Pseudorhodoplanes sinuspersici: one gene and its partners. The protein of the gene in region 3 binds, or shares a complex with, the protein of the main gene of each other region. Links are inferred from orthologs where the notes say so. Each region holds a gene or a part of one and is shown on either strand. Other genes may lie near its edges. The genes, in order: accB, accC, accD and CAK95_RS10485.

The links.
Region 1: the proteins of accD (region 3) and accB are in contact, whole or in part, in a solved structure (PDB 8UXZ), measured with the Escherichia coli proteins. The link is inferred for Pseudorhodoplanes sinuspersici from one-to-one orthologs.
Region 2: the proteins of accD (region 3) and accC are in contact, whole or in part, in a solved structure (PDB 8UXZ), measured with the Escherichia coli proteins. The link is inferred for Pseudorhodoplanes sinuspersici from one-to-one orthologs.
Region 4: the proteins of accD (region 3) and CAK95_RS10485 are in contact, whole or in part, in a solved structure (PDB 8UXZ), measured with the Escherichia coli proteins. The link is inferred for Pseudorhodoplanes sinuspersici from one-to-one orthologs.

Annotation. Positions count from the first base shown.
Region 1 is NZ_CP021112.1:5,171,399-5,178,645, forward strand. Bases 4,350-7,247 are described here. They hold accB (acetyl-CoA carboxylase biotin carboxyl carrier protein), read left to right. Parts: upstream 4,350-5,512; coding sequence 5,513-5,983; downstream 5,984-7,247. Other genes in these bases: CAK95_RS25235 (DsbA family protein), read left to right, coding at 4,350-4,879; aroQ (type II 3-dehydroquinate dehydratase), read left to right, coding at 5,057-5,506; accC (acetyl-CoA carboxylase biotin carboxylase subunit), read left to right, coding at 5,983-7,247. Also shown: CAK95_RS25215 (LssY C-terminal domain-containing protein), read right to left, coding at 1-453; CAK95_RS25220 (YoaK family protein), read right to left, coding at 459-1,202; CAK95_RS25225 (pyridoxal phosphate-dependent aminotransferase), read right to left, coding at 1,199-2,377; CAK95_RS25230 (M48 family metalloprotease), read left to right, coding at 2,737-4,116; more of CAK95_RS25235, read left to right, coding at 4,136-4,349. UniProt on the Escherichia coli protein: This protein is a component of the acetyl coenzyme A carboxylase complex; first, biotin carboxylase catalyzes the carboxylation of the carrier protein and then the transcarboxylase transfers the carboxyl group to form malonyl-CoA.
Region 2 is NZ_CP021112.1:5,176,616-5,183,905, forward strand. The notes cover bases 1-2,941. They hold accC (acetyl-CoA carboxylase biotin carboxylase subunit), read left to right. Parts: upstream 1-765; coding sequence 766-2,118; downstream 2,119-2,941. Other genes in these bases: aroQ (type II 3-dehydroquinate dehydratase), read left to right, coding at 1-289; accB (acetyl-CoA carboxylase biotin carboxyl carrier protein), read left to right, coding at 296-766; CAK95_RS25255 (DUF2182 domain-containing protein), read right to left, coding at 2,115-2,906. Also shown: CAK95_RS25260 (DUF1326 domain-containing protein), read right to left, coding at 2,949-3,581; CAK95_RS25265 (TetR/AcrR family transcriptional regulator), read right to left, coding at 3,749-4,471; CAK95_RS25270 (aromatic ring-hydroxylating dioxygenase subunit alpha), read left to right, coding at 4,873-5,925; CAK95_RS25275 (ABC transporter substrate-binding protein), read left to right, coding at 5,993-7,207. UniProt on the Escherichia coli protein: This protein is a component of the acetyl coenzyme A carboxylase complex; first, biotin carboxylase catalyzes the carboxylation of the carrier protein and then the transcarboxylase transfers the carboxyl group to form malonyl-CoA.
Region 3 is NZ_CP021112.1:2,257,109-2,264,223, forward strand. What follows is about bases 4,350-7,115. They hold accD (acetyl-CoA carboxylase, carboxyltransferase subunit beta), read left to right. Parts: upstream 4,350-5,162; coding sequence 5,163-6,068; downstream 6,069-7,115. Other genes in these bases: CAK95_RS10985 (PRC-barrel domain-containing protein), read right to left, coding at 4,434-4,955; CAK95_RS10995 (bifunctional folylpolyglutamate synthase/dihydrofolate synthase), read left to right, coding at 6,177-7,115. In the rest of the region: trpB (tryptophan synthase subunit beta), read left to right, coding at 1-275; trpA (tryptophan synthase subunit alpha), read left to right, coding at 278-1,117; CAK95_RS10975 (ABC transporter ATP-binding protein), read right to left, coding at 1,177-2,979; CAK95_RS10980 (MFS transporter), read right to left, coding at 3,110-4,270.
Region 4 is NZ_CP021112.1:2,148,005-2,155,147, forward strand. The notes cover bases 4,146-6,939. They hold CAK95_RS10485 (acetyl-CoA carboxylase carboxyltransferase subunit alpha), read right to left. Parts: upstream 6,132-6,939; coding sequence 5,160-6,131; downstream 4,146-5,159. Other genes in these bases: CAK95_RS10480 (L,D-transpeptidase family protein), read right to left, coding at 4,146-4,869; CAK95_RS10490 (site-specific tyrosine recombinase XerD), read right to left, coding at 6,246-6,939. Outside these bases: preprotein translocase subunit SecA, read left to right, coding at 1-2,499; CAK95_RS10475 (HPF/RaiA family ribosome-associated protein), read left to right, coding at 2,745-3,332; more of CAK95_RS10480, read right to left, coding at 3,337-4,145; more of CAK95_RS10490, read right to left, coding at 6,940-7,143. UniProt on the Escherichia coli protein: Component of the acetyl coenzyme A carboxylase (ACC) complex. First, biotin carboxylase catalyzes the carboxylation of biotin on its carrier protein (BCCP) and then the CO(2) group is transferred by the carboxyltransferase to acetyl-CoA to form malonyl-CoA.

The DNA of each region.
Region 1 (7,247 bases), 2.9 Mb from region 3 along the record:
GACCGGGCGGCCTTCCTGACCACGATTCAGCACCTGCCAGAACCGAACATGATGCCGACGGTCGGCGCTGCGCCCGTCCGGCTTCTCGAATGCGAGATCCTCAACCCGCCCGTCATAATAAAGCGGGCTAACGGGCGCGTCTTTATAGGGTCGATCCAGCAGCACGCTGCCGACGATCTCGATGCTCGATTTCATCGTGATCGGATCGGCCGGATACCAACCGGCTTCGTGCATGGCGCGGATCACGTCTGTTCGATCGCCGACCAGACCGACATTCAACGCGTCGCCGGGAATGCCTTGCTTTGTGCGTGTCACCATCGGCTTGTTCGCGAGCCCCGGCTGATGTTCGTGATGCGTCCACGCGGCCGGAAGAATAATATACGCAATCGCACCATACAGCAGCGCGCTGACCGCAGCCGTAAGAATGACCGTGCGACGAACGCTTCGTTTCATATCACTCACACCGGATCTATTCCGCCGCGGATCGCCGACCATGCGATCAATGCAGCAACGACAAGAATGGCGGCGCACGCACTCCAAGGTCCCGTAAAGGCGTAAGCCAGCGCTCCGCCCATCGCGCCGACCAAAAATCCGATCAACACCATGAACACTGTGGCGAAGCGCTTGCGCGCTTCGGCGACCTGAACGGCGAGCGCGGTATCGGCCGCGACGCGCGCCGGCCGGAATATCGCGTAAATCAGTTCCGTCGCGTCGATCGCAAGCTGGGTGGAATTGCCAGTCATCACATTGGTCTGCGGCACGCCGCGCAGCAGCAATCGCACGAGCGTCGATTGCACGCCCATCGCTGCTGCCGATAACAACCCGGCAGCCGCGACACGCCAGGAATCAGGATCGTCGACCGGCCATGAATACAGCATCAGACCGGTGAAGCCTGCAAGCAACAATGTTTCCAATGCAAACACCAGCGGCAGCGATGAATGTTTGCTTCCGCGACGGGCAATGATGATCGCGGCAGCGATACCCGCTCCCAGCATAAAAACCGGAATGGCGAGGAGCTTCGCCGCAACGCCGCGGTCATCGACCACGATCTCGGCGGCAGCGACGACAAAGCTGCCGGTCACCTGCGCGGCGAAGAATCCGAACAACGCCAGGAAAGTGATGCTGTCGACATAACCGGCGACGAAACTGAGCAGAGGCGGAACAACGCGTGGTAATGGCGCCGGACCGGTTGCGTCACTCATCTTTTTGCCAGCCATTCTCCGATGCGCTGCACGGCTGCGTGCATGTCGGCCTGCGATTGCGCATAGCAGAAGCGCAGATAATGCCGCCCATCGATCGGATCGAAATCGACGCCGGGCGTTGCGGCGACATGCGCCTCTTCCAACATGCGTTTGGCAAAATCGTAGGAGTCATCGGAGAAGCGCGACACATTCGCATAGAGATAGAATGCGCCATCGACGGGCAGAAATTTGTCGAGTCCGGCTTTCGGCAAACCGTCGATCAGGATCTGGCGGTTATCCTCATAGCCATACTTGACCCCATCCATCTCATTGCGGCCGTCAAAGGCCGCTTCCGCCGCGATCTGCGACAGCGTCGGCACGCTGATAGCGAGATTGCCCTGCAGGCGCTCGATCGGACGCACCAGCGGCTCCGGCGCAACGATCCAGCCGATCCGCCAGCCGGTCATGCAGAAATATTTGGAGAAGGAGTTGATCACCAGTGCATTCGACGAGAGGCGCAACGCCGTTTCGGCCGGGAACGCATAATCGAGGCCGTGATAGATTTCGTCGGAGATGAACCTGATGTTTTCCGCATCGGCCATGGCGATCAGGTCGGCCAGCGCCGCAGGTCGCATCATCGTGCCGGTCGGATTGGCGGGGCTTGCAACGAGCAAACCGGCCAGCGGCTTCTGCCGATGCACCGCCATCACCGCATCCGGCGTCACTGCCCAGCGCGTTGCCTCATTGGTCTCGATCAGCACCGGCTCGCAGCCGAGCGCTTTCAGGATATGCCGGTATGGCGGATAACCGGGATTGGCGATGCCGACCCGATCGCCCGGTTCGAACATCGCCAGGAAACTGAGAATGAAACCGGCGGACGAGCCAGTGGTGACGATGACGCGGGCCGGATCGAGATCGACCTTGTAGGCCTCACCATAATGCCGCGCGATCCGCGCCCTGAGCGAGGTGAAGCCCAACGCCTCGGTGTAGCGCAGCGGACCGTCGAGCGCCTTTCGTGCGGCCTCGATGGCGGTGCGCGGTGCCGGTGCGGCGGGCTGGCCGACCTCCATGTGGACAACGTGATGCCCGGCCGCTTCCACGCGCGTCGCCGCCGCGATGACGTCCATGACCATGAAGGGCGGAACATCGCTGCGCGCTGACGGTGAGAGAATCTGTCGGGCCCGCTCCTGCATCATGTCAGGTGTCTTCCAGTGACGGTTCCGGTTTCCTGCGCCCCGCTCCTGCCGCATTCGCGGGTTTGCTTCGTATCTTTCCGGACCATGACCTTGGCGTGATTTGACCGGCCACTGCCAGCTATCTAGTTTGCGCCAAAACGAAGCATCAGGGCGTTATGAGCGCAGCCGTAAACTCGCACAGGCCTGGTGCCGCGATTTTGAAGTTCCTGCACCATTTGCGGCAAACTCCAGTCAGGAACTTCAAAATCGAAAGCGGCACTAGAATCATAGACTTGCTAATGCACCTTTGTTTCCGAAGTTCGTGTAAGAGATTGCCGCAGATGGAGCATGAACTTCGGAAACGGTGCATTAGCAGGACCATGCGCGCGAAGCCAGTCTCCCGCTTCATTGCGGCCGCCGTTGCAATGGTCATGGCTTGCCCGCCGATGCCAGCCAAGGCGCAACGGGGCGGGCTGCCGCTGATCCGCGATGCGGAAATCGAGCAATTGCTGCGCGAATATACACAACCGATCTTCAGAACGGCCGGCCTCACCGGCGCCAATATCCGGATCGTGCTGATCAACGACAAATCCTTCAACGCCTTCGTGGTCGACGGCCGCCGCATCTTCGTGAATACCGGCGCTCTCTCAGAATCAACAACGCCGAATCAGATCATCGGCGTGCTGGCCCACGAAACCGGCCATATTGCCGGCCGACACCTGTCGCGCCTGCGCGAAGAACTCGCCCGTCTGCAAACGGCAGCGCTGATCGGCATGCTGCTCGGCGCTGCGGCGATGGCCGCCGGGGGCGGCTCGAGCGGAGCGGGCCAAGCCGGCGCGGCGATGATCACCGGTACCCAGCAATTCGCCACCCGCTCGCTGCTGTCATACCAACGCGCGCATGAGGAACAGGCCGACCGTGCGGCGGTGAAGTTCCTGGCGGCGACGGGTCAGTCCGCCAAGGGCATGTACGAGACCTTCAAGCGTTTCGCCGACCAGTCGATGTTCACTGCGCGTTACGCCGACCCCTACGCGCAGTCGCACCCGATGCCGACCGAACGTATCGCGGCGCTCACCGAAATCGCCCGCTCAAGCCCGAACTGGGAGAAGAAGGATTCGCCGGAATTGCAGGCACGTCACGACATGATGCGGGCCAAGCTGGCCGGCTTCATGGAATCGCCTCAGACAGTCGCGCGCCGCTATCCGTTGAGCGACACGTCTCTTCCTGCACGCTATGCGCGGGCGATCTCGACCTATCGTCACTCCGACCTGCGCGCTGCCATTGCCCAGATCGACTCATTGATAGCGGTACAGCCGAACAATCCCTACTTCTATGAGCTGAAGGGTCAGGCCCTGCTGGAAGGCTCACGTGCGGCTGAGGCGATCGCACCGCTGCGCCGCGCTGTACAGCTCGCGCCGCAGCCTACACTGATCCAGCTCATGCTCGGTCAGGCGCTGGTCGCCACCAACGATCCGAGACATTCGGAGGAAGCGATCACTATCCTGCGCAACGCGCTCGCCCGCGAACCCGATGCGCCGCAGGCTTATCAGCAACTGGCCATGGCCTATGGCCGCAAGGGCGACGTCGCGCAGGCCGACCTCGCCTCCGCGCAGGCCGCCTTCGCGCGCGGCGACATCAAGACTGCCCGCGAACTTGCCGCGCGGGCCAAGACCCGTTTGCAGGTCGGCTCCCCCGGATGGGTGCGGGCCGATGATATCGTAGCAACCAAGATACCCACTCTTCCCAACCGTCCGAACTGATCGGGCAAAGGATGATCCGATGACCGCCCTCTTCCGTTCACTCTTTGCGATTGCCGTTGCGGTCGTCGCATTCTCAGGCGTGGCGCAGGCGCAAAGCTTCACACCACAGCAACGCGGCGAGATCGAAACGATCATCCGCGACTATTTCATCAAACATCCCGAGATGATCGAAGAGTTGCAGGCGCTGGCTGCGTCCGAGAAGGTCAAGCGCCTGATCGGCGAGAACAAGGACATGCTGCTCAATTCGCCGCGGCAGGTGACGCTCGGCAATCCCAAGGGCGACGTCACGATGGTCGAGTTCTTCGACTACAATTGCGGTTATTGCAAACGCGCGCTCGACGACATGATGACGCTGATGAAGAACGACCCCAATCTGCGCATCGTGCTGAAGGAAATGCCGGTCCTCAGCCAAGGCAGCATGGAAGCGGCACAGGTGGCAGCGGCGCTGGCGATGCAGGACAAGTCTGGCAAGCGCTATCTCGACTTCCACCAGAAATTGCTCGGAGGCCGCGGACAGGCCGACAAGGCCCGGGCGCTGGCCGTCGCCAAGGAAGCCGGCGCCGACATGGCCCGGCTGGAAAAGGACATGACCAGCCCCGAGGTCAAGACAGCGCTGGAGGAGAGCTTCAAGCTGGCGGAAGCCTTCAACATTCAGGGCACGCCCTCCTACGTGATCGGCAATGAGGTGCTGGTGGGCGCGGTCGGCCTGAAGGAATTACAGAGCAAGATCAACGCCGCCCGTTGCGGCAAAGCCACCTGCTGAGGGGCGCTTAACAAGCCGTCAATCCTCCCGGCCGATGCCGGGCCGGGAGGGCCTCCGTCCGCCTGTTTGTTCCCAACCCGGGCTTTCCCTCGGCCGACAGCCCGCCTATAAGGTGCCCGCCAGGGCGCCCGCGCCCTTTTTCCCCCTCGTAACGACGGCGCGACAGAACGGCCACGCATGGCGACGATTTACGTCCTGAACGGTCCGAACCTGAACCTGCTCGGCACCCGCGAGCCGGAGGTTTATGGCCGTGCCACACTCAAGGATGTGGAAAAGCTGTGCCGGGACGCCGGCCAGAAGCATGGCTTCACAGTCGAATTCCGGCAAAGCAACCATGAGGGCCAACTGGTCGACTGGATCCAGGAGGCACATGCGCAACAGGCCGCCGGGATCGTCATCAATCCGGCCGCCTATACCCATACATCGATCGCGATCCTGGACGCCTTGCTCATGGGCAAGGCGCCGACGATCGAGGTCCATATCAGCAATATTCACGCGCGCGACGAATTCCGCCGCCATTCGTATGTCTCCAAGGCTGCGAAAGCGGTGATCTGCGGGTTCGGCGTGCAGGGTTACGTTCTGGCGATCGATGGCATCGCCGCAATGATCGACACATCGAAGGGCTGACACAACGTGGCTTCAGACAAAGACAAAAAAACCGGCGCCCAACCTTATGACGAGGACATGATCCGTGGCCTCGCCAAACTTCTCGACGAAACCGGACTGACCGATATCGAGATCGAGCGCGACGGATTGCGCGTTAAGATCGGCCGGGCCGCCCGTGCCGTTCAGGTTGCAGCCCCAGCGCACGTCCCGGCGGCCGCGCCTGCAGCGATTGCCCCGATCGCAACCAATGATCCGGCGAAACATCCGGGCGCGGTGCCGTCGCCGATGGTCGGCACGGCCTATCTTGCGCCATCACCGGGCGCGCGCCCCTTCGTCGATATCGGCCAGCCGGTGAAAGCCGGCGACACGCTGCTGATCATCGAAGCGATGAAAACCATGAACCAGATTCCGGCGACACGCTCGGGCATCGTCACGCAGATCCTTGTCGAAGACGGCCAGCCGGTCGAATTCGGCGAAGCACTGGTGATTATCGAGTGATGTTCGATAAAATCCTCATCGCCAATCGCGGCGAGATCGCATTACGGGTGCTGCGCGCGTGTAAGGAGCTCGGCATTCCCTCGGTCGCGGTGCATTCCACCGCCGATGCCGACGCGATGCATGTGCGTCTTGCCGACGAAAGCGTCTGCATCGGTCCGCCGCCGGCGCGCGACAGCTATCTGAATGTGCCGGCTCTGCTTGCGGCGTGCGAGATCACCGGCGCCGATGCCGTGCATCCCGGCTACGGCTTCCTCTCCGAGAATGCCCGCTTTGCCGAGATCCTTGCCGAGCACGGCATCGGCTTCATCGGTCCCAAGGCCGAACATATCCGCCTGATGGGCGACAAGATCGAAGCCAAGCGCACCGCCAAGAAGCTCGGCATTCCGGTGGTGCCGGGTTCGGAAGGCGGCGTCACCTCCGATGTCGAAGCGTTCAAGATCGGCAGGGAGATCGGTTATCCGGTGCTCGTGAAAGCAGCAGCTGGCGGCGGCGGACGCGGCATGAAGGTCGCCTATACCGAACAGGATATGAGCATGGCTCTGTCCACCGCGCGTTCGGAAGCGAAGGCGGCCTTCGGCGACGATGCCGTGTATCTTGAGAAGTACCTGCAGAAGCCGCGCCATATCGAAATTCAGATCCTGGGCGATGGCCGCGGCGACGCGATCCATCTCGGCGAACGCGACTGTTCGCTGCAGCGCCGGCATCAGAAGGTGCTGGAGGAAAGCCCCTCGCCCGCACTCAATACCGAGCAGCGCAACAAGATCGGCGAAGTCTGCGCCAAGGCCATGCGCGAGATGAAATATCTCGGCGCCGGGACAATCGAGTTTCTATACGAGGATGGCGAATTCTATTTCATCGAAATGAATACGCGCATCCAGGTCGAGCATCCGGTGACGGAGATGATCACCGACATCGATCTCGTGCTCGAACAAATCCGCGTCGCCGCTGGCGGCGACCTGCCCTGCAAGCAGGAAGACCTGAACTTCTATGGTCACGCGATCGAGTGCCGCGTGAACGCGGAAAATCCCTTCAACTTCCGTCCGTCACCCGGCAAGATCCTGCATTATCACCCGCCGGGCGGCCTTGGCGTGCGCGTCGATTCCGCAGCCTATCAAGGCTACACGATCCCGCCCTATTACGATTCGATGGTCGGCAAGCTGATCGTCCACGGCAAGACGCGGCAGGAATGCCTGATGCGGCTGAAGCGAGCGTTGGATGAATTTGTGATCGACGGTGTCGAGACCACGCTGCCGCTATTCCGCAC
Region 2 (7,290 bases), 2.9 Mb from region 3 along the record:
GGGCCAACTGGTCGACTGGATCCAGGAGGCACATGCGCAACAGGCCGCCGGGATCGTCATCAATCCGGCCGCCTATACCCATACATCGATCGCGATCCTGGACGCCTTGCTCATGGGCAAGGCGCCGACGATCGAGGTCCATATCAGCAATATTCACGCGCGCGACGAATTCCGCCGCCATTCGTATGTCTCCAAGGCTGCGAAAGCGGTGATCTGCGGGTTCGGCGTGCAGGGTTACGTTCTGGCGATCGATGGCATCGCCGCAATGATCGACACATCGAAGGGCTGACACAACGTGGCTTCAGACAAAGACAAAAAAACCGGCGCCCAACCTTATGACGAGGACATGATCCGTGGCCTCGCCAAACTTCTCGACGAAACCGGACTGACCGATATCGAGATCGAGCGCGACGGATTGCGCGTTAAGATCGGCCGGGCCGCCCGTGCCGTTCAGGTTGCAGCCCCAGCGCACGTCCCGGCGGCCGCGCCTGCAGCGATTGCCCCGATCGCAACCAATGATCCGGCGAAACATCCGGGCGCGGTGCCGTCGCCGATGGTCGGCACGGCCTATCTTGCGCCATCACCGGGCGCGCGCCCCTTCGTCGATATCGGCCAGCCGGTGAAAGCCGGCGACACGCTGCTGATCATCGAAGCGATGAAAACCATGAACCAGATTCCGGCGACACGCTCGGGCATCGTCACGCAGATCCTTGTCGAAGACGGCCAGCCGGTCGAATTCGGCGAAGCACTGGTGATTATCGAGTGATGTTCGATAAAATCCTCATCGCCAATCGCGGCGAGATCGCATTACGGGTGCTGCGCGCGTGTAAGGAGCTCGGCATTCCCTCGGTCGCGGTGCATTCCACCGCCGATGCCGACGCGATGCATGTGCGTCTTGCCGACGAAAGCGTCTGCATCGGTCCGCCGCCGGCGCGCGACAGCTATCTGAATGTGCCGGCTCTGCTTGCGGCGTGCGAGATCACCGGCGCCGATGCCGTGCATCCCGGCTACGGCTTCCTCTCCGAGAATGCCCGCTTTGCCGAGATCCTTGCCGAGCACGGCATCGGCTTCATCGGTCCCAAGGCCGAACATATCCGCCTGATGGGCGACAAGATCGAAGCCAAGCGCACCGCCAAGAAGCTCGGCATTCCGGTGGTGCCGGGTTCGGAAGGCGGCGTCACCTCCGATGTCGAAGCGTTCAAGATCGGCAGGGAGATCGGTTATCCGGTGCTCGTGAAAGCAGCAGCTGGCGGCGGCGGACGCGGCATGAAGGTCGCCTATACCGAACAGGATATGAGCATGGCTCTGTCCACCGCGCGTTCGGAAGCGAAGGCGGCCTTCGGCGACGATGCCGTGTATCTTGAGAAGTACCTGCAGAAGCCGCGCCATATCGAAATTCAGATCCTGGGCGATGGCCGCGGCGACGCGATCCATCTCGGCGAACGCGACTGTTCGCTGCAGCGCCGGCATCAGAAGGTGCTGGAGGAAAGCCCCTCGCCCGCACTCAATACCGAGCAGCGCAACAAGATCGGCGAAGTCTGCGCCAAGGCCATGCGCGAGATGAAATATCTCGGCGCCGGGACAATCGAGTTTCTATACGAGGATGGCGAATTCTATTTCATCGAAATGAATACGCGCATCCAGGTCGAGCATCCGGTGACGGAGATGATCACCGACATCGATCTCGTGCTCGAACAAATCCGCGTCGCCGCTGGCGGCGACCTGCCCTGCAAGCAGGAAGACCTGAACTTCTATGGTCACGCGATCGAGTGCCGCGTGAACGCGGAAAATCCCTTCAACTTCCGTCCGTCACCCGGCAAGATCCTGCATTATCACCCGCCGGGCGGCCTTGGCGTGCGCGTCGATTCCGCAGCCTATCAAGGCTACACGATCCCGCCCTATTACGATTCGATGGTCGGCAAGCTGATCGTCCACGGCAAGACGCGGCAGGAATGCCTGATGCGGCTGAAGCGAGCGTTGGATGAATTTGTGATCGACGGTGTCGAGACCACGCTGCCGCTATTCCGCACACTGGTCCGCAATCAGGATATCATCGACGGAAATTACTCCATCCACTGGCTTGAGCAATTCCTCGCCCAAGGCGGGATGGAGAGTTAAAGCATTTCGAGCGAAGCGGGAAGCAGCCCGAACAGCACCGCGCCGCCCCAGGCTATGAGCCCGATGCCGGCCGCGCGGCCGATCCAATGACCGGCCGGCGCAAGCTTCTCGATCAGCACGAAGATCGAAAGACCTGCGATCCAGACGAGGTTCATCACGCCGCCAACGAACAGCAGCAGCATCAGCGCCCAGCAGCAACCGAGGCAAAAACCGCCGTGCCGCAATCCCATCACAAGCGCGCCGGCCCTGCCCTCCCGCCACTCGCTCACAATGAAATCGAGCGGCGAGCGACAGCGACGCAGGCATGACTGTTTGAAGGGAGTCCATTGATAGAGGCCGGCCAGGATCAGCATCGCCCCGGCCAGAGCGATACTCGTCATCTGCATCATCGGCGACATAAGGGCCACCTGTTCTGCGCCGAACTGAAGCGCGGTCGCTGCAACGCTGAACAAGACCCAGATGACGACGTAGCCAAGCGCGAACGATACTGTCGTCAGATCGTCCTTTTGCCGCCGCCGCTCGATCGTGCCAAACAGAAGAATGATGGGAGCGGCGCTCGGCAGCATCATTGCCGCCATCATGATCGCCCACATTGCAAAGACCAACGCGGCGTAGTTGAGCGTCCACGGCTCCATCCGCATCGGCATGAGCATGCCATCCATCTCGTGCATGCTCATGCCCGCGCCTGTCAGGAGATAAATCCACGACAGCACAATCACAGCGAACAACGCGGCCGCGACCAGCATCCGATCGCGGCGTAGCAGCCCTGCGATGGCCGTATTGATCACGACGGCTTTCCCAATCGCGCGTGGATTTGCCAAACGCTTAGATCACGCCGCGACACCCTGTGGCGTTTGCACGACATTCGCAAGCGTGCTGTGGGTGCCCCGGGTTTCAAACTTGATTGCGCCCATGCTGCGGATATTCGCGGAGGCCACCTCGCCCTCGATGTGCTCGAAGCCTTCGGGCATCACCACCCTGATGCGATGCGGCGCTCCGGTCACAGGATTCTTGATTGGCTCGACATCCGTTTCGAGCACACCTGGAATGCTGATGCGAGCGGTTCTCGCCTCTTTGTCGAAATCAAACGTGATAGGCGCGAAGATCGGATCGTGAAATTTACTCACGATCAGGCTGACGATCTGAAAAAGCGTTCCTTCGGCGGCGTTCTGTCCCGACAATATGTTGAACAGTGCCTCGCGCTGCGCCGCACTCGCCCGTTCGTCGATGATCGGTTGGGCCTGTCCGTTACCTTCGTGGAGAGCACCGGGAAACGAGACGGTGACGCAAAAACTCAAGCCATCGAGACTGACGTCGTTATAATGGCCCTTCGTGATCCGCATGGCGACAAATCCCTGGCAATCCCCGTTTGTCGGCTTGGCATTGAAGTCGCACGGGCATCCGAATGCACAGGTACAATTCTTCATCCATTCGCCTTCGAGGCGCCAATCGGCCATTGCCATCAGACTCTCCTGGATATCGGTGTTGCGTTATTGTCGCTCGGTACCTCCCAGTCCCGCTTTGAACGACAAGACTAGCCCTGAAGGCCGCACCCGAGAAGTATGGCCTTCGCTCACTTCTTGTTGTTTTCGGGGTCTGCTTCTCGCGTCTGCGAGATGAATCAGGCCGGCTATCCGCGGACGGCCCGGAGCACGACCTCTTCGACCCAATTGCGCCAGCCGGACAAACTGTCTGCGCCCATCAGATCGAGCCCAAGAAACGCCGACAACGTATAACGGTTGGACACATAGAAATAATTGAGCGCAAGAATGGTCAGATAGATGTGGAGCGGGGCAATTCCGCGCCGGAATACGCCCTGTTTAACGCCGGCCTGATAGACCTGCTCCATCAAATCGAGGGCCGGCGACGACAATTCCTTCATCGCCTTGGATTTTGAAACGTATTTGCCCTTGTGCAAATTTTCGTTGTTGAGCAGCGTCAGCATTTCCGGATGAGCGAGATAATGATTCATCGTGAAATGCACGATGTGCTTGAGCGCGGCGACCGGCTCTGAAAGATCGAGAGCAAGTTTGCTCTCGGCCTCCCACATGTCGCGGTAAATCTTTTCAAGCACCTCGACGAACAGCTTCTCCTTGCTGCCGAAATAATAATAGATCATCCGGTCGTTCGAACGCGCCGCGCGAGAGACGAGATTAATCCGGCCGCCGCCGAGCCCCCGTTCGGCAAATACTTTCACCGCTGCCTGCAGAATGTTGTCACGCGTATCCGCGGCTTCACCGCGCGGCTGCGCCTTTGGACGTCCGACTCGCGGAGCCTTGCGCTTTCCGGGTTTGAGGACTTCGGATTTTGACACTTTGGTCTTTGACACTTCAGTCTTTGACGATTCAGCCATTGACGCTTCGGTCTTGGGTCTTTTGACCTTAGACGCGGCTCGTGACGATTGAACCAGATCCCCCGGCATGCGAACGACCCCACTACGCGCCCAAGATATTTTTCGCACCTAAAGCTTTGCACATCCAGACGTGTATGGGCCCAAAGCGCTCTGGTACTCTGTCGCGCCTCGCCTCACATTTTCAAGTTCTGAATCGGCTTCAGTTCTGAATCGGCGCAATGTGAACCTGTATGCATGTGCACTGCGGGATTCACAAGCACGTCACCCGGCACGCCTCCAATGTCGAGGCAACGGTGCCGCGTTTTTCGACATTCACTCCCATTGACAGCGCTGGGAGACTGTCTAGACTTTAATTAAGTAAATACTTCATACATAGATTATGGTGAAGCGGAGCGGCGCCGATGGATGAATTCATCAGGAATGCTTGGTACCCCCTAGCTTGGTCGCGCGACATCTCACAAAGCCTCACGCAACGGCGCATATTGGGCCAGCTTGTCGTCCTCTACCGCAAGGCGTCGGGGACGGTCGTAGCGCTCGACGATGCCTGTCCGCACAGGCTCGCGCCACTGTCGATGGGTCGCCTGAAGGACGACAATATCGAGTGCGGCTATCATGGCCTGACCTTCGATTGCAGCGGTCAATGTATCCGCATTCCAGGGCAACCGGTCATCCCCCCGAATGCCCGTGTCCGCGCCTATCCGATCGTCGAAAATATGGGACTCGCCTGGATCTGGATGGGCGACCCTGCCCTCGCCGACCCATCAAAGGTGTTCGACCTGCCGCAATATCACGATGCCAACTGGAGCGCCGTGGAAGGCGACGCGCTGGAGATCGGCTGCCACTATCTCAACCTCGCCGACAATTTGTGCGATCCGGCCCATGTCAGCTTTGTCCATCTGTCGACGCTCGGCAATTCCGCCAGCGAGGACATTCCGGTTCACAGCGAAAAGCAGGGCGACACCTTCCTCACCTGGCGCTGGATTCTCGACGCGCCAGCGATCCCGCTGTTCCAGAAATTCGGAAATTTCGCCGGCAATGTCGATCGCTGGCACTACTATCATTATACGCCGCCTTGCATCGCTATGGTCGACTTTGGCAGCGCACCGACAGGAACGGGAGCTCCGGACGGCGAGCGTAGCAATAGTCTTCAGATTTTTGCATGCCACTTCATCACACCGGTCGATGCGGAACGCTGCATCGATCATTGGCTGTTCGTTAAAAACTTCCAGACGGACGAGGCGACCACGCAGGCAATGATCGGCCAATTCCGCACCGCCTTCGATGAAGACAAGACCATTCTCGAGGCGATCCATCTCAACGAGAAGGAACCGCGAAATACACGGCCGGTTCGTATCGCAATCGATGCCTCGCCCATGCGGATGCGCCGGGCCGTCGACAAGATAATTGAAACAGAGAAATCGTTCGCCCAATCCGGCGGTGCCAACGCCGCCTGACATATCCGATCTCGCCGAGCCGGCAGCGAAATCACATTCTTTGCTCATGCCAAATGAGGGGTTTGCCATGAAATACCGGTCCGTTGTCATCGCCACATCCATGGCTCTGGCCGTTGCGCTGGCCACTGTGAGCTCGTCGTCCGCGCAAAACGTCATCAAGATCGGCGACATCAACAGCTACAAGGCGATGTCGGCCAATCTCGGACCATACCGGAAAGGCGTCGATCTCGCGGTCGAAGAAATCAACGCGGCTGGCGGCCTCTTGGGCAAAACACTTGAAATCGTCGCGCGCGATGACGGGGCCAATCCCGGTGACGCGGTCCGCATGGCTGACGACCTGCGCCTCAATGCAAAAGTCGACATTCTCACCGGCACGATCCTGTCGCATGTCGGTCTCGCCGTGGCCGACTATGCCAGGCAACACAAGGTTTTCTTCCTGGCCTCCGCGCCGCTGACCGACAAGATCGTCTGGGATTCCGGCAACCGCTACACCTTCCGCCTGCGGCCATCGACTTACAGCCATGCCGCCGCGCTTGTGCCGCATGCGGCCGCTCTCAAACGCAAGCGCTGGGCTTTCGTCTATCCCAATTATGAATACGGACAATCGGCTGTTGCGACGTTCAAGAGCCTTTTGAAAGCCGCGCAGCCCGATGTCGAATTCGTCATTGATCTGGCCCCTCCCCTTGGCAAGATCGATTCTGCGTCTGTCGTTCAAGCACTCGCGGATGCCAAGCCCGATGCTGTCTTCAATGTTCTGTTCGGCGCTGACCTCGCCAAATTCGTGCGTGACGGCGAGACGCGGGATCTGTTCAGCGGCATCGAGGTTGTCAGCCTGCTGACGGGCGAGCCCGAATATCTCGATCCTCTTAAAGATGAAGCGCCGAAAAACTGGTATGTCACCGGTTACCCTTGGTATTTGATCAAAACCCCGGAGCACATGGAGTTTCTGACGGCCTACCAGAAGCGCTATAACGATTATCCGCGCATTTCATCGCTTGTTGGCTACACGACAATCAAGGCGCTTGCGGCAGGTATCGACAAGGCCAAGTCCACCAATTCGGAAGAGCTGGCCAAAGTCTTCGAGGGCCTGACGTTCCTGTCGCCATCGGGCAAGGTGACTTTCCGCGCCCTCGATCACCAGGCCACACTCGGTCTCTATGTCGGCCGAACGGCACTGCAAAACGGCAAAGGGGTCATGACCTCCTACGATTATCTCGACGGCGCCAAGTTGCAGCCGGCCGACGACATCGTGCGCAAGATGCGCCCGGCCCACACCCAATAATCGCGTCCATCCATCGGCGGATCCGGCACCACCTCTGTTAATATGACGCGGCTTTGACCGGAGATTGCGGCTCGCGGCCCGCC
Region 3 (7,115 bases):
TCGATTATCCCGGTATCGGACCCGAACATGCATGGCTCGCCGATATGGGGCGTGTGAAATTCCTGTCGGCAACGGATGGCGAGGCGGTGGCAGCGTTTCAGCTCTGCTCGAAGCTCGAAGGCATCATTCCCGCGCTCGAAACGGCGCATGCCTTGGCGAAGGTGACGGAGATTGCGCCGAAGAAACCGAAGGATCACCTGATGGTGGTCAATCTTTCCGGCCGCGGCGACAAGGATCTCGCCAGCGTCGCTGAACATCTCGGAACGGCAATCTGATCATGGCAACACGCATCGACCGCCGCTTCGAAGATCTCAAGCGCGAAGGCCGCGCCGGGCTTGTCACATTTATGATGGCGGGCGATCCCGATTATGCCACCTCGCTCGCGGTGATCTCCGCGCTGCCAAAGGCCGGTGCGGATGTGATCGAGATCGGCATGCCGTTCACCGATCCGATGGCCGATGGGCCGGCGATCCAGGCCGCAGGTCTGCGTGCGCTGAAGGCCGGGCAGACGCTGAAGAAGACGCTGCAGCTCGTACGCGAATTCCGTACAGTCGACGCCGACACACCGATCGTGCTGATGGGTTACTACAACCCGATCTATATCTATGGCGTCGATAAATTCCTTGTCGATGCACTCGAAGCCGGCGTGGATGGCTTGATCGTTGTCGATCTTCCGCCGGAGGAGGATTCCGAACTCTGCCTGCCGGCATTGAAAGCCGGTCTGAATTTCATCCGCCTCGCGACACCGACGACCGATGACAAGCGCCTGCCCGCCGTGCTCGCAAACACATCGGGCTTTGTCTATTACGTCTCGATCACCGGCATCACCGGCTCGGCAACGCCCAACGCAACACGCGTGTCGGACGCGGTGGCGCGAATCAAACGTCACACGACATTGCCGGTCGCCGTCGGCTTCGGCGTCAAGACGGCGCAGAATGCCCGCGACATTGCCGGGGGCGCCGATGCCGTTGTGGTCGGCTCGGCCTTGATTGATCGGCTATGCAATAGCCTCGATGCGAACGGCAACGCCACCGCCGACACGGTCAAAGCGGTGACGATGCTCGTGTCCGAGCTGGCCGACGGCGTACGCTCGGTTCGCCGCGCGGCGGCGGAATAGCATTTATTTTTGATGCGTTTTCTTCGCGCGAACCGGTACGCCCTTCGCGCGAGAATGTTCTATTGCCGCGACTTGCGTTCTCTGGTGCGTTCGCGGCCAAGCGGCACAACATTGGTCGGAGTATAGCCGAATTGCTGCTTGGCAAAGCGCGAGTAAATGCCGTCATTGAACAGCAGCAGCTCGGCTGGTCCGTCTTCGACAATCTTGCCTGCCTCAAGCGCGATGATGCGATCGAAGCTGCTGAGCGTCGAGAGACGATGCGCGATGGCGATGACGGTGCGCCCTTGCATCAATTCTTCCAGAGCTTCGTGAATAAGCTCCTCGGAATCGCTATCAAGCGCGGACGTCGCTTCATCGAGCAGCAACAGCGGCGCTTCCTTCAGGAAGGCGCGGGCGATGGCGATGCGCTGCCGCTGTCCGCCGGAGAGTTTGACGCCGCGATCGCCGACCAGCGTCTCGAATTTCTGCGGCAAGCCGTCAATGAAGTCGCACCGCGCTGCGTGCGCCGCCGCCCGCACCATCTGATCGCTGGCTGAGGGGTGGCCATAGCGGATGTTTTCCATGATCGTTCGGCGGAACATCGACACATCCTGTGGCACGACGGCGATGGATTCGCGCAAGCTCTCCTGCGTAACGCGCGTGATGTTTTGCCCATCGATCAGGATGCGGCCCTTCTGTACGTCGTAAAGCCGCTGCAGCAGCGCGAAGAGCGTCGACTTGCCGCCACCCGATGGTCCGATCAGACCGACACGCTGGCCGGGTTCGAGCCGAAGGTTGAAATCCTTGAACACGCGACGGCCGTCCGGATAGGCGAAGGATACGTTCTCGAACGCGACGCTGGACGGACGATGCACCAACGGCTTGGCATCCGGATGATCGTTAAGATCGTGCGGCACGAGCAGAAGCGGCAGGGCTTCCGACAGCCGTGCCATATGCTGCGTGGCATCGACCAGTGCGACGGCAAGATCGCGCGTCGCATGCAGGATCGACAGCGCTAGCGTGCAGGTTAGCACCACGTCACCTGCAGTCGCGCTGCCGCGCTGCCACAGCATGATGGCCCAAGCCAACACGCCGACAGCAAGCACGATCGTCACTGCAGCATGCACGAGTCGTAGCTTTTCCAGATAGAGCAGGCTGCGCCGTCGAGCCGTCATTTCGGAATTGATGATGGTTTCGAACCGCCGATGCTCGCGGCGATGACCGCCAAAGGCGCTGACCAACGGCATGTTGCTGATGACGTCGACCATCTCGCCGTCAATCGCCGCCGCCTTGTCGGCAAAATCATGATGCAGGGGCTTGCCGGCGGCCGCGAACCAGAACATGGCGAAGACCATGATGCCGGCAACGACAAACAACACCGCGGCCATCGGCAGACTGACGGTCGCGAGCAACGCAACAGCAATGAAGGTCGCTGCGCAGGGCGGTATCAAATTCCACACTGCCATATTGCCGACTGCAAACACGGCGTTGGAAATGGCGGTGATGCGGCTGCTCAGCGTGCCCGGCATACGATCGGCAAAAAAGGTCAGGGAATGCCCGGTCACGTGCCGGAACAGGTCGCGGCGCAAATCGCCGGTGACACCGACGAAGGTGAAGCTCGCGACAAATCCGGCAAGCCGCCACAACAGATTATCCGCGGCAATCAATGCGACGAGAATTCCGAGCGCAGTCCAGATCGGTGCAGTCGCCGGCGTCATCGCGAGAACGTCGACGAGGATTTTCACGCCGTATTGTGTGAGGACCGAGCAGGCGACCGCCGCCAGGACCGCCGTCAGGATGACAAGATGCGCCAGCGGCCTGCAGCGAACATAATGCATCATGAATAGAAAAGGGCTATTCGCGTAGCGATTGGCACCTGTCATGAATGATCCTGGTTCGAGAGATGTAGATGCTCAATAACGAGGCAAGAAGCCGAGCGCAGAGGTGAACACGGAAATGCTCGTTAAGAGGACGACGAGCGCAGCGGAAGGTTCCGCGGCGGCGCAACATTTTTTATTTCAAGTTTTCACTGCGCGTTTCGGGAATGAGCAACCATACCGCAGTCAGTGCCATGGCACCGATCATGCCAAGGCTGAGAAAGGCAATCGTGGTGCCGAGATGATCGGCAATCAGCCCCGCGAGGGTTGGACTAAACGATGCGCCGATGCCGGACATTGTTCCAATCATGCCGAGTCCTGTGTTGAAGCGGCCAGAGCCGCGTGTCAGATCTGCGACGACCAGAGGAACGATAACGCCGATGATGGCCGCGGTGAGGCCATCAAGGATTTGCACAGCTACAATCAGATAAGGATCGTGCACGATTGCAAACAAAACTGCTCGGATCGGTAACGCGCCAACGCCAATCAGTAACAACGTACGGCGACCCCAGGTGCGTGAGTGCGCACCGACGGATGGTGCAATCGCTGCAACGATGATTTGCGGTACGACGATGCAGGCGCCGATCAGAACGGTAGCCCATTGACTTGATCGTGTGGTCACGACCGTGCCCATCAATGGCAACAATGCGGCATTGGCGAGGTGAAACAGAACCAGGCAAAAGCCGAGTGCGAGCAATGATCGATGTTGCAGCAATTGCCGAAATGAAATGCTTTGCTTTTGGGGTGTTCCGGTTGTGCCGCCATGCGCTCTGTCCGGGATGATTTCCGCAGCGGAAATCTGACTCAGTGCGAGCACCGTCGGCGCGGCAAGCATTGCGGTGACAACGAAGACTGCCTGCGGTGAAAAGAAATAACCGACAGTGCCCATCGTTGCGGCGGCAAGACCATTGCCGATCGAGGCAAAGCGCGCATTGCGCCCGAGACGCTCGGCTATGGTTGTATGTCCAACGAGTCCGAGACTGATCGCGGCAATGCATGGGCCCAGCACGCAGCTTGCCATCGCATGAACAACGGCGGCGAGGAGGATCGCGGCGAAGAATGGGAACGATGCATAGATGACCGCACTCGTTGCGATGGCGAGGATCGCAAGCCCGGCGACAAGGCGTTCCGACCGGGCGCGGTCGACAAGCATGCCGCCGGGGATCTGCCCAAGCAAGCCGACCAGACTGCCGGTCGTAAGAATGAGGCCGATGTCGATCTGCGTCCATTTCTGGCTGGCGAGATAGACGGCGACGAATGGGCCAAAACCAGTCTGCACGTCGGCAACGCAGAACACGAACCAATCAAGTCCGCGCAGACTTCGCTTCGAAGGCTGTGATTGGTTATCGGGCTGAGGAGACCCTGGCGGAGGAGGCGGTGTTCCGAATTCGCGCACTTTTTCCCCGGCAGGATTTCCACCGCGGATCTTTTTATCGCGTTCGTCGGTTACCGCCGACAGCTCACCACTCCGAAGCCTTCAACGTGAATTTCGTCCTCGCGGCTTCGTCGCGCGCGCCGAGTACGGTGATGGGTTTGCCGTCCTTGAATTCAGGTGCCTTGTTGAGGCGATCCCGCGTCGTCTGCACGGTGATCTTGTCCTCTCCGCCCGGAGGCGCGGCAAAGGTCAGGATATCCCACGCCACGGCGATCTTCTTGCTGCCGACGCCAAGGAAGCCGCCGAAGTCGATGACTGCGGCGCGGGTGGTGCCGCGGCGATCTACGATCACGTCGACGATGCGTCCGAGTTTTTCATCCGTGGCGCTGCGAACCTCCTTGCCGAGGATGCTACCGGCCTCGCCGCCTTCAAGTACGACGGCCGCGGCGGGAGGTTCGGCGGGGGTAGCTTCCAGTGAGTTGGTAATATCAGGTTGCGACTCGGCCGGTTCCGCAGCCTGGACGTTATTCAGCACTAACAGGAACCCCAGGAGAAAAAGGGAGATTGTACCCAAACCGAGCCATGCGTGGCGCGCCCCGTGGAACATCGCAATCTCCAATTTTGGAATAAGAGGTGACTGGCGAACGCGTTGCGATGGCTTTGGTTGCAAGGCCACCGCGAAAATCTCACATAGAATGGGAGTATTTAATTACCTTTACTGTGAAAAGTTGCGGCAATATCGGCCAAAGAAGAGTACATGAACCCATGAAGAGCGCCCGGCAGGCCGGGCTTTGTGCAGGATGAAGCCAAGCGTATGAACTGGATCTCCAACGTCGTCCGCCCGAAAATCCGGTCGTTCCTGAATCGGCGGGAAACGCCGGAAAATCTCTGGATCAAATGCCCGGAGACCGGTCAGCTCGTCTTCTTCAAGGACGTGGAAGCGAACCAGTTCGTCATCCCTGGCTCGAACTACCATATGCGCATGAGCGCCACGGCCCGCCTCAAGTCGATGTTCGATGGCGAGACTTGGCTCGATATCGGTGTGCCGGAAGTGTCCATCGATCCGCTGAAATTCCGCGATCAGCGCAAATATGCCGACCGTCTGAAAGATGCCCGCACGAAGACCGGCATGAATGACGCGATCAAGCTCGGCTTCGGCCGGCTGGATACCATTCCCGTCGTGATCGGCGTGCAGGATTTCGATTTCATGGGTGGCTCGCTTGGCATGGCTGCGGGCGAAGCGGTGGTGAAGGGGCTGGAGACCGCAGTCGAGCGCGGTACACCGTTCATTCTCTTTGCCGCGTCGGGCGGTGCGCGCATGCAGGAAGGCATCCTGTCGCTGATGCAGATGCCGCGCACGACGGTCGCGGTCGAAATGCTGCGTGAAGCAAAGAAGCCTTACATCGTCGTTCTCACCAATCCGACGACGGGCGGCGTTACGGCTTCCTACGCGATGTTGGGCGATGTGCATATCGCCGAGCCTGGTGCGTTGATCGGCTTTGCCGGCCCGCGCGTCATTGAACAGACGATTCGTGAGAAATTGCCAGCCGGCTTCCAGCGCGCCGAGTACCTGAAAGAGCATGGCATGGTCGACATGGTGGTGCACCGGCATGAGATGCGTGCAACGCTGGCGCGCATTTGCCGCTTGCTCACCAAGGCGTCGTCGCCCGCCACGCATCCGGCGCTGCCGGCTGCGGAAATGGCAGCGGCGTCCGCCTGAAATTGAATTATTGAAAATCGCTCCACGCATGTCTGAGCAAGCGGGATGCCAGCCTTGTTCTGGCTCTATGCCTTCGCGGAGACGTGCAGGCCGTGCTAGTCATTGTTCATGACCACGCTCGACGACACACTCACGCGCCTGCTCGCGCTGCATCCCAGGCTGATCGATCTTTCGCTCGACCGGATGTGGCGTCTGCTCGCGCGCCTCGATCACCCCGAGCGAAAGCTGCCACCGGTCATCCAGGTGGCCGGCACGAATGGCAAGGGCTCGACAATCGCCTTCATGCGCTCGATCCTCGAAGCGGCCGGCCAGCATGTGCATGTCTATACCTCGCCGCATCTGGTACGGTTCAACGAGCGCTTCCGGATTGCGGCTGAAGGCGGCGGCCAATTGGTCGGTGATGATGAGTTGCGTGCGACACTTGAAGAGTGCGAGCGCCTCAATGCCGGCGAACCGATCACTGTGTTCGAGATCACGACAGCGGCCGGCATGCTGCTGTTCTCGCGCCACCCTGCCGATGTGCTGCTGCTTGAAGTCGGGCTTGGCGGCCGCCTCGACGCGACCAATGTCGTCGATGCACCGCTGCTGAGCGTCATCACGCCGGTGTCGCTAGATCATGCCGATTACCTCGGCGATTCGATCGAAAGCGTCGCGACGGAAAAAGCAGGCATCATCAAGCGCGGAGTGCGGGCCGTCATTGGCCCGCAAATGCCGGAAGCCCTGTCGATCATCGAACGCACCGCGCAGCGCATGCGGGCACCGCTCCTCGTCGCCGGCGAACACTGGAATGCGAGCGAAGAACATCGCCGCCTTGTCTATCAGGATGACAACGGTCTGCTCGATCTTCCCGGCCCAAAGCTGCCTGGGCGCCATCAATTCGTGAATGCCGGTGTTGCCGTTGCGGCGTTGCGGGCGTCGGGTTTGCGGATTTCGGTGGAGGCTTATGATGCCGGCCTCGTGAAAGCCGAATGGCCGGCACGGATGCAGCGGCTGACACATGGGCATCTTGTTACACTTGCGCCCGCGGGCAGCGAAATCTGGCTCGAT
Region 4 (7,143 bases), 110 kb from region 3 along the record:
GAGATGAAGACCGGCGAAGGCAAGACCTTGGTTGCGACCCTGGCGGTGTATCTGAATGCACTGAATGGCAAGGGCGTCCATGTCGTCACCGTTAACGACTATCTGGCCAAGCGCGACTCCGAATGGATGGCCCAGATCTATGGTTTCCTCGGGCTCACGACCGGCGTGATCGTGCATGGTCTCGATGACGAGGAGCGCAAGGCGGCCTATGCCTGCGACATCACTTACGGCACCAATAACGAGCTCGGTTTCGATTATCTGCGCGACAACATGAAGTACCGGCTGGAGGACATGGTCCAGCGCGGCCACGTCTATGCAATCGTCGACGAAGTGGACTCGATCCTGATCGACGAAGCGCGTACGCCGCTGATCATTTCCGGGCCGCTCGACGATCGTTCGGACTTCTACAACACCATCGACGCCTATATTCCGCGGCTCGACAAGTCCGACTACGATGTCGATGAGAAGCAGCGCACGGTGAACCTTACCGAAGCCGGCATGGAAAAGATGGAGCAATGGCTCCGCGCCGATGACTTGCTCAAGGGTGACTCGCTTTACGACATCGAGAATGTTTCGACCGTCCATCATGTCAATCAAGGGCTGCGCGCGCACAAGCTGTTCCAGCGCGACAAGGACTACATCGTCCGCAATGGCGAGGTGGTGATCATCGACGAATTCACCGGCCGCATGATGCCGGGACGCCGCTATTCGGAAGGTCTGCATCAGGCGCTGGAAGCGAAAGAACATCAGCCGATCCAGCCAGAAAACCAAACGCTGGCTTCAATTACCTTCCAGAATTATTTCCGCATGTACGACAAGCTCGGCGGCATGACCGGTACGGCGCTGACCGAGGCAGACGAGTTCTACGACATCTATAAACTGAACGTGGTCGAGGTGCCGACCAACCGGCCGATGCAGCGCGATGACCAGGACGACGAGGTCTATCGCACCAATGGCGAGAAATATCGTTCGATCGTTGCGCTGCTCGATGACTGCAAGAAGCGCGGCCAGCCGGTGCTTGTCGGTACGACGTCGATCGAGAAGTCGGAACAGCTGGCCGAGATGCTGCGCAAGGAGGGCTGGGAGCAACATGATTTCGCCGATCCCAACGCCTTCGCCAAACTTTACACCGGTGACGAGGGCGCGGCGAAGGCCAAGGTCTTTGCGATCCTGAATGCACGGTATCACGAACAGGAAGCCTATATCGTCTCGCAGGCCGGTGTTCCCGGCGCGATCACCATCGCCACTAACATGGCCGGCCGCGGCACTGACATTCAGCTCGGTGGTAACGCCGACATGCGCATCCGTCAGGAATTGCAGGGCGTCGAGGGCGAGGAACGCGAGAAGCGGGTGCAGGATATCCGCGATCAGGTCTCGCGGCTGAAGGAAAAGTCGCTGGCGGCCGGCGGGCTGTTTGTGCTCGGCACCGAGCGGCATGAAAGCCGCCGTATCGACAACCAGCTTCGTGGCCGCTCCGGCCGTCAGGGCGATCCAGGCCGTTCCAAATTCTTCCTGTCGCTCGAAGACGACCTGATGCGCATCTTCGGCTCGGACAAGCTCGACAGCATGCTGACCAAGCTGGGTCTCAAGGAGGGTGAGGCGATCATCCATCCCTGGATCAACAAGGCCCTGGAAAAGGCGCAGCAGAAGGTCGAGGCGCGCAACTTCGATCTGCGCAAGAACATCCTGAAATACGACGATGTCGCCAACGATCAGCGTAAGGTCATCTTCGACCAACGCATCGATATGATGAAGGACAACGATGTCGCCGAGACCGTTACCGACATGCGCCACGCGCTGATCGACGATCTCGTGTCCAAGCACATTCCGGAGAATGCGTATCCGGAACAATGGGACGTGAACGGTCTGCATGAGGCAGTGCAGCATATCCTGAACCTCGATCTGCCGATCCAGGACTGGGCGAAGGAAGAGGGTATCGCCGACGAAGAGGTGCGCGAACGCATCATCAAGCGAGCTGACGAGGTGATGGCTGCTAAGTCCGCGCAATATGGCCCTGAGGTCATGCGTTATGTCGAGAAGTCGGTGTTGTTGCAGACGCTCGATCACCTTTGGCGCGAGCATCTCATTATGCTCGAGCATCTGCGTCAGGTGATCGGCCTGCGCGGCTATGGCCAGCGCGATCCGCTCAACGAATACAAGTCGGAGGCTTTCCAGCTGTTCGAGGCGATGATCGCGAATATGCGCGAGGGGGTGACCGGACAGCTTATGCGGGTCGAGGTGGTGCAGGCGCCGCCGGAAGACGAGCAGCAACAGCTTCCCTATATGGAAGCGCATAAGGTCGATCCATTCACCGGCGAGGATGAAATGTCCTATGCCAATGCGACGCTGTCGCCGGCAATGGCTGGCGGCGCCGGTGCACAGCAGGCGGTCGAGCGTGATCCGAAAAATCCGGCAACCTGGGGCAAGGTCGGGCGCAACGAAGCCTGTCCATGTGGTTCCGGCAAGAAATACAAGCATTGCCACGGCCGCTTCGGTTGATTCGGAGAGGCCGCGCCCCGACAAAAATTGAGCGTAAATGGCCGGGAGGATACCCGGCCATTTACCTCTGCCATTGTCTAAGTCTAGTTGTCCAAGTCTAAAAGCAGTTGCTCTTCAGCGGACTCCAAGCTCTCTTAGAGCGTTGTGTCGCTCTCTTAGGGCGTTGTGTCGCGCTGCAGCAGCCGAAACAATTTCGGCCCGGCGTGCGTTGTCACCTACGGACTTTGAACTGATGGGTGCGAGACATGCAGGTTCCTCTCGAAATTGCTTTTCACAATATCGAGCATTCCGACCGAGCCGAAACCCAAATCAGAGATCACGTCGCCCGCCTCGAAGACATCTATGATCGATTGACGGCCTGCCGCGTCCGGGTGGATCAGCGTGCTAACAATACAAACCAAACCATTCCGCCCGTGGTCCGCATCGAAATCAGCGTGCCGGGCTTCAAAGACATTGTCGTCGCGCACGAGCCTGACCGGTTGCAGCGACGATTTCAGCGCCCCGATCTGACCAACGCGATCCATGAAGCTTTCCGTATCGCCGAACGCCAGCTCAGCGAATTCAAGGAGAAGCTGGCCAATCGGACCGCAGTGATGATGCATGAAGCGGCCAACGAATTTGCCGGCCAGGTTGCGGAGATCACACCAGGTGAGGATTATGGCTTTCTGCTCAACAAGGAGGGCGGGATGCTCTATTTCCACCGCAACTCACTTTTGAGCGGCGATTTCGACCGCCTGAAGCGCGGCGACTACGTCACCTATGTCGAGGAAGTCGGCGACACCGGTCCCATTGCAACCAAGGTGCGGATCAAACAAAAAAACGGCAGAGACTAACCTTTTAACGGAAAGCGCCGAAACGGCTTTCAAAGCTCGAAGCCTGCGGGATCGGCTGAGAACCACTCATAACGCTACCCGTCGGTTGCGACGCCGGAGTTGCGGTCGGAGCTGGCTGGGGTGCAGGGGCTTCGCCGGCAGCCGGTGCGGCTGCGGTTTTCATTTTTGGTGTTTCGCTCGGTGTGCGCGATGCAGAGGCGGACGGCGCTGCCCGGGTTGGAACCTCAGCCTGCTTTTCGCTTGAACCGCGTAAACCAATCATGCGGGATACTTTGGTCCGTACCGTCTCCCGCTGCGGGGCCGGGGCAGCGGGCGTAGCAGGAGCCATCGGTTGAACCGAGGCAACTCGGGTCGATGCTGCTTCCGGCTCACGCGAGCCGCCCCGGAAGAAGTTTCCGATCTTTTCGGCAAAGGTGAGCTCCGGAGCCGGACGCATGCCAATCTTGGTCTGCGGTGCGTTGCGCGGCAGTGGCACATCGGCAGTCTGAACCGGCGCAGAGACGGCAGCCGAGTTCGTGACCTCGTCCTCGCTCGGCGATGATGCGCTGAAGGCGACCATCGGACCCGGATTGTTCGGATCAACAATCAGCTTGGCATTGCCGCGCTCGTCGATAATCTCGTGCGGGCGGAGCTTGGCAATGAAGGTCGGGTGCATGCCACCGTCACGGCCGCTCTTGATGGGAGCGGTCGGCGTGTTGCGGGCGGCAAGCTGCGCGAATTGCAGCTCATCGTTGCGCTGCTTGGACTGCACTGCCTCGGCAATTTCTCGCGGCACTTCGTAGACCGGGCATCTGCCCCTCGGGCTGAAGCTCATCGGCGAGAAATTGCCGCCAGGAGCCGCCGCGTTGAATACGTAGCGCTTCTCGCAGACGTCGACCTTCGGCTCGAGACGCGTCACCTCGAAATGATCGTTGCCTTCCTTCAGCATGCGCCAGAACGGCATGTTCGGGTTGTTGCGGTGCTTGGCCATGTTGGCCGCAGTCATTCGGAACGGATAAGCCTGCACCTGGAAGGATTTCTGGCCACCAAAGAATGATTCGCGGCCGAGCGCGAAGATCTCCGAAATCTGTTCGTTGCTCATCGCGTAACAGCCACGCGATGAGCAATCGCCATGGACCATCAGATGCGCGCCGGTGCGATCATGCGCGCGATCAAACGCGTTCGGATAACCCATGTTGAACGCCAGATAGAACTGCGAATTCGGATTCATCTGGCCAGGGGTGATATCGTAGAAACCTTCCGGCGCCTGCCGGTCGCCTTCCTTGATCTTCGGGCCAAGATCGCCGGACCATTTGCAGATTGGGTAGGTCTTCAGCAGCGCGAACTGACCGTTGCGATCCTTCTTCCAGACTTCGAGTTCGGATTCGCTTTTGAACACCCGCACAAGGATTGGCGAGCTCACGTCCATGTTCTTTTCGGCGATATCTGCCAGCAGCTTGGGTGGGATTGGCGCGTTGGCCTTGGCCGCGCTCGGGAAATTGCCTTCGGTCTTGCAGCCGCTTACGGTCACAGCCCCGAGCAGCGCCGCTGACAGCATCAGCGTCCGAAGAAAATCAGGGCGCAACGGCAACGCTTTAGCCCCCACGGTCGGCAGTCCCCCACATACCCGATTGCTAACCCCCAAATGCGGGCTTCGCAAGGGCGGTACGGTTCCCCATTCTGTTGACCATACCACAATGAACGGTCAGTAAAAACTGCCGAAAATAAAGGCTTTCAACGCGGCATCTTTATGGCCGGAGTATGTTTGCGAGCCCGCTGTTCAGTAAGGTTAATTTTTGAAAAACCGGCTTCGCAAGGCCGCTTGCGGTAATATTTTACTGCAGAAATTCACAGCTTTCCACGGCCGATTGCGAGGAATTTCTCCCGCCGCATCTTCCGGATCATGTCGCGATCATAAGACTTCAGCTCGGCAAATGATGCGGCGATGGTGTCCGCGGCTTTCTCGATGGCCGCCCTTGGATCGCGGTGGGCCCCACCCATCGGCTCGCTGACGATGGTATCGATGATGCCGAACCGCATCAGATCCTGGGCCGTGATCTTCATGTTGGTCGCAGCTTCCTGCGCTTTGGTGCTGTCGTGCCAGAGAATCGAGGCGGCGCCTTCCGGCGAGATCACGCTGTAAATCGCGTGCTCCATCATCAGGACGCGATTGGCCGTGGCGATGGCAATCGCGCCGCCTGAGCCGCCTTCGCCCAGAACCAGCGCGACATTGGGCACGCCGAGATTGAGGCAGGCCTCGGTCGAGCGGGCAATGGCTTCCGCCTGACCGCGTTCTTCTGCGTCGATGCCAGGATAGGCGCCTGCGGTGTCGACCAGCGCCAGAACCGGAATATCGAATCGATCTGCCATTTCCATTAGCCGGACGGCCTTGCGGTAGCCTTCCGGGCGGGCCATGCCGAAATTGTGCTTCAGCCGGGTTTCGGTGGTCGAACCCTTCTCGTGGCCGATCACGCAGATGCTTTCGCCGCGGAAACGGCCAAATCCGCCGACAATGGCGTCGTCGTCACTGAATTTGCGGTCGCCAGCCAGCGGCACGAAATCGTCAATGATAGCAGCAACGAAATCCAGGCAGTGCGGCCGCTGCGGATGGCGCGCGACCTGTGTCTTCTGCCACGGCGTCAGCGTTTGATAGAGTTCCTGCAGTGTCTGTGAGGCCTTGGCTTCCAGACGCGAGATTTCTTCTTCGACCTGGACTTCGCCGCCTCCCTCCGTCTGCACGGCCCGCAATTCCTCGATCTTGGCCTCGAGTTCGGCGACGGGTTTTTCGAAATCGAGGTAAGAGCGCATCGTCTTTCGGATTGTTGGACCGGCGGAGCCGGATGGCACGCAGCGGGCGCACATGACCTTTTGGGGTGCGCAAGTCAAGCAAACAAGATCAGGGATGCTGGTTAAAGGCTGGTCTTTCGCTGAGCGTTAACGCCCGCTTTTCATCGGAGCCGTTGCGTCGGTGAGTGGATGCAGATCGCGAACCATCGTCTTCAGACGTTCTTCGAGGATATGGGTATAGATTTGCGTCGTCGAAATGTCGGAATGGCCGAGCAATGTCTGCACCACCCGAAGATCCGCACCATTCTGAAGCAGATGGCTGGCAAAGGCATGGCGGAGCACATGCGGGCTGATCGCCTGGGGCCGCAAGCCGCTTGCCGCCGCCAGCGACTTCAGATCCCTTGCGAAATGTTGGCGGGTCAGATGGCCCTCCTCCCCGAAGGATGGAAACAGCCATTTCGAATTTTCATTCCGGGTATCCTTGAGCAAGGCTCTGTAATTCGTCATCGCCTGCCGCGCGGCGTCGTTCAGAGGCACCATGCGTTCCTTGCCGCCCTTGCCGCGTACCATCAGCATGCGCTGGTCGCGCCGTGCCGCGGAAGAGGGCAGAGCCACGAGTTCGGAGACACGCAGTCCGGTCGCATAAAGCAATTCGAGCAGGCAATAGAGCCGTGCTGTACGCTGTCTCTCGGCGACTGATTGCTCGCAGCGGTCGGCCTGTTCGCGTGCGGTGCCAATGAGTTTGTCGACATCGGAGACCGACATCACCTTGGGCAAAGTACGGCCTCGTTTCGGACCTTCAAGGATGGCTGCCGGATCGTCGCCACGGTGGCCTTCGGCATAGAGGAAACGATAGAGTTGGCGGATGGCTGATAATTTTCGTGCGACCGATGCCGGCGCCAATCCTCGCCGCGTCAGATCGCTCAGATAGGAGCGGATGTCGTCGGTTGTCGCATCGACGATGCGGCTGCCGGTCGGCGGGAGATGGCCGCTGAATTCATCGAGATCGGACCGATAGGCTGACAATGTGTTCGGACGCGCGCCA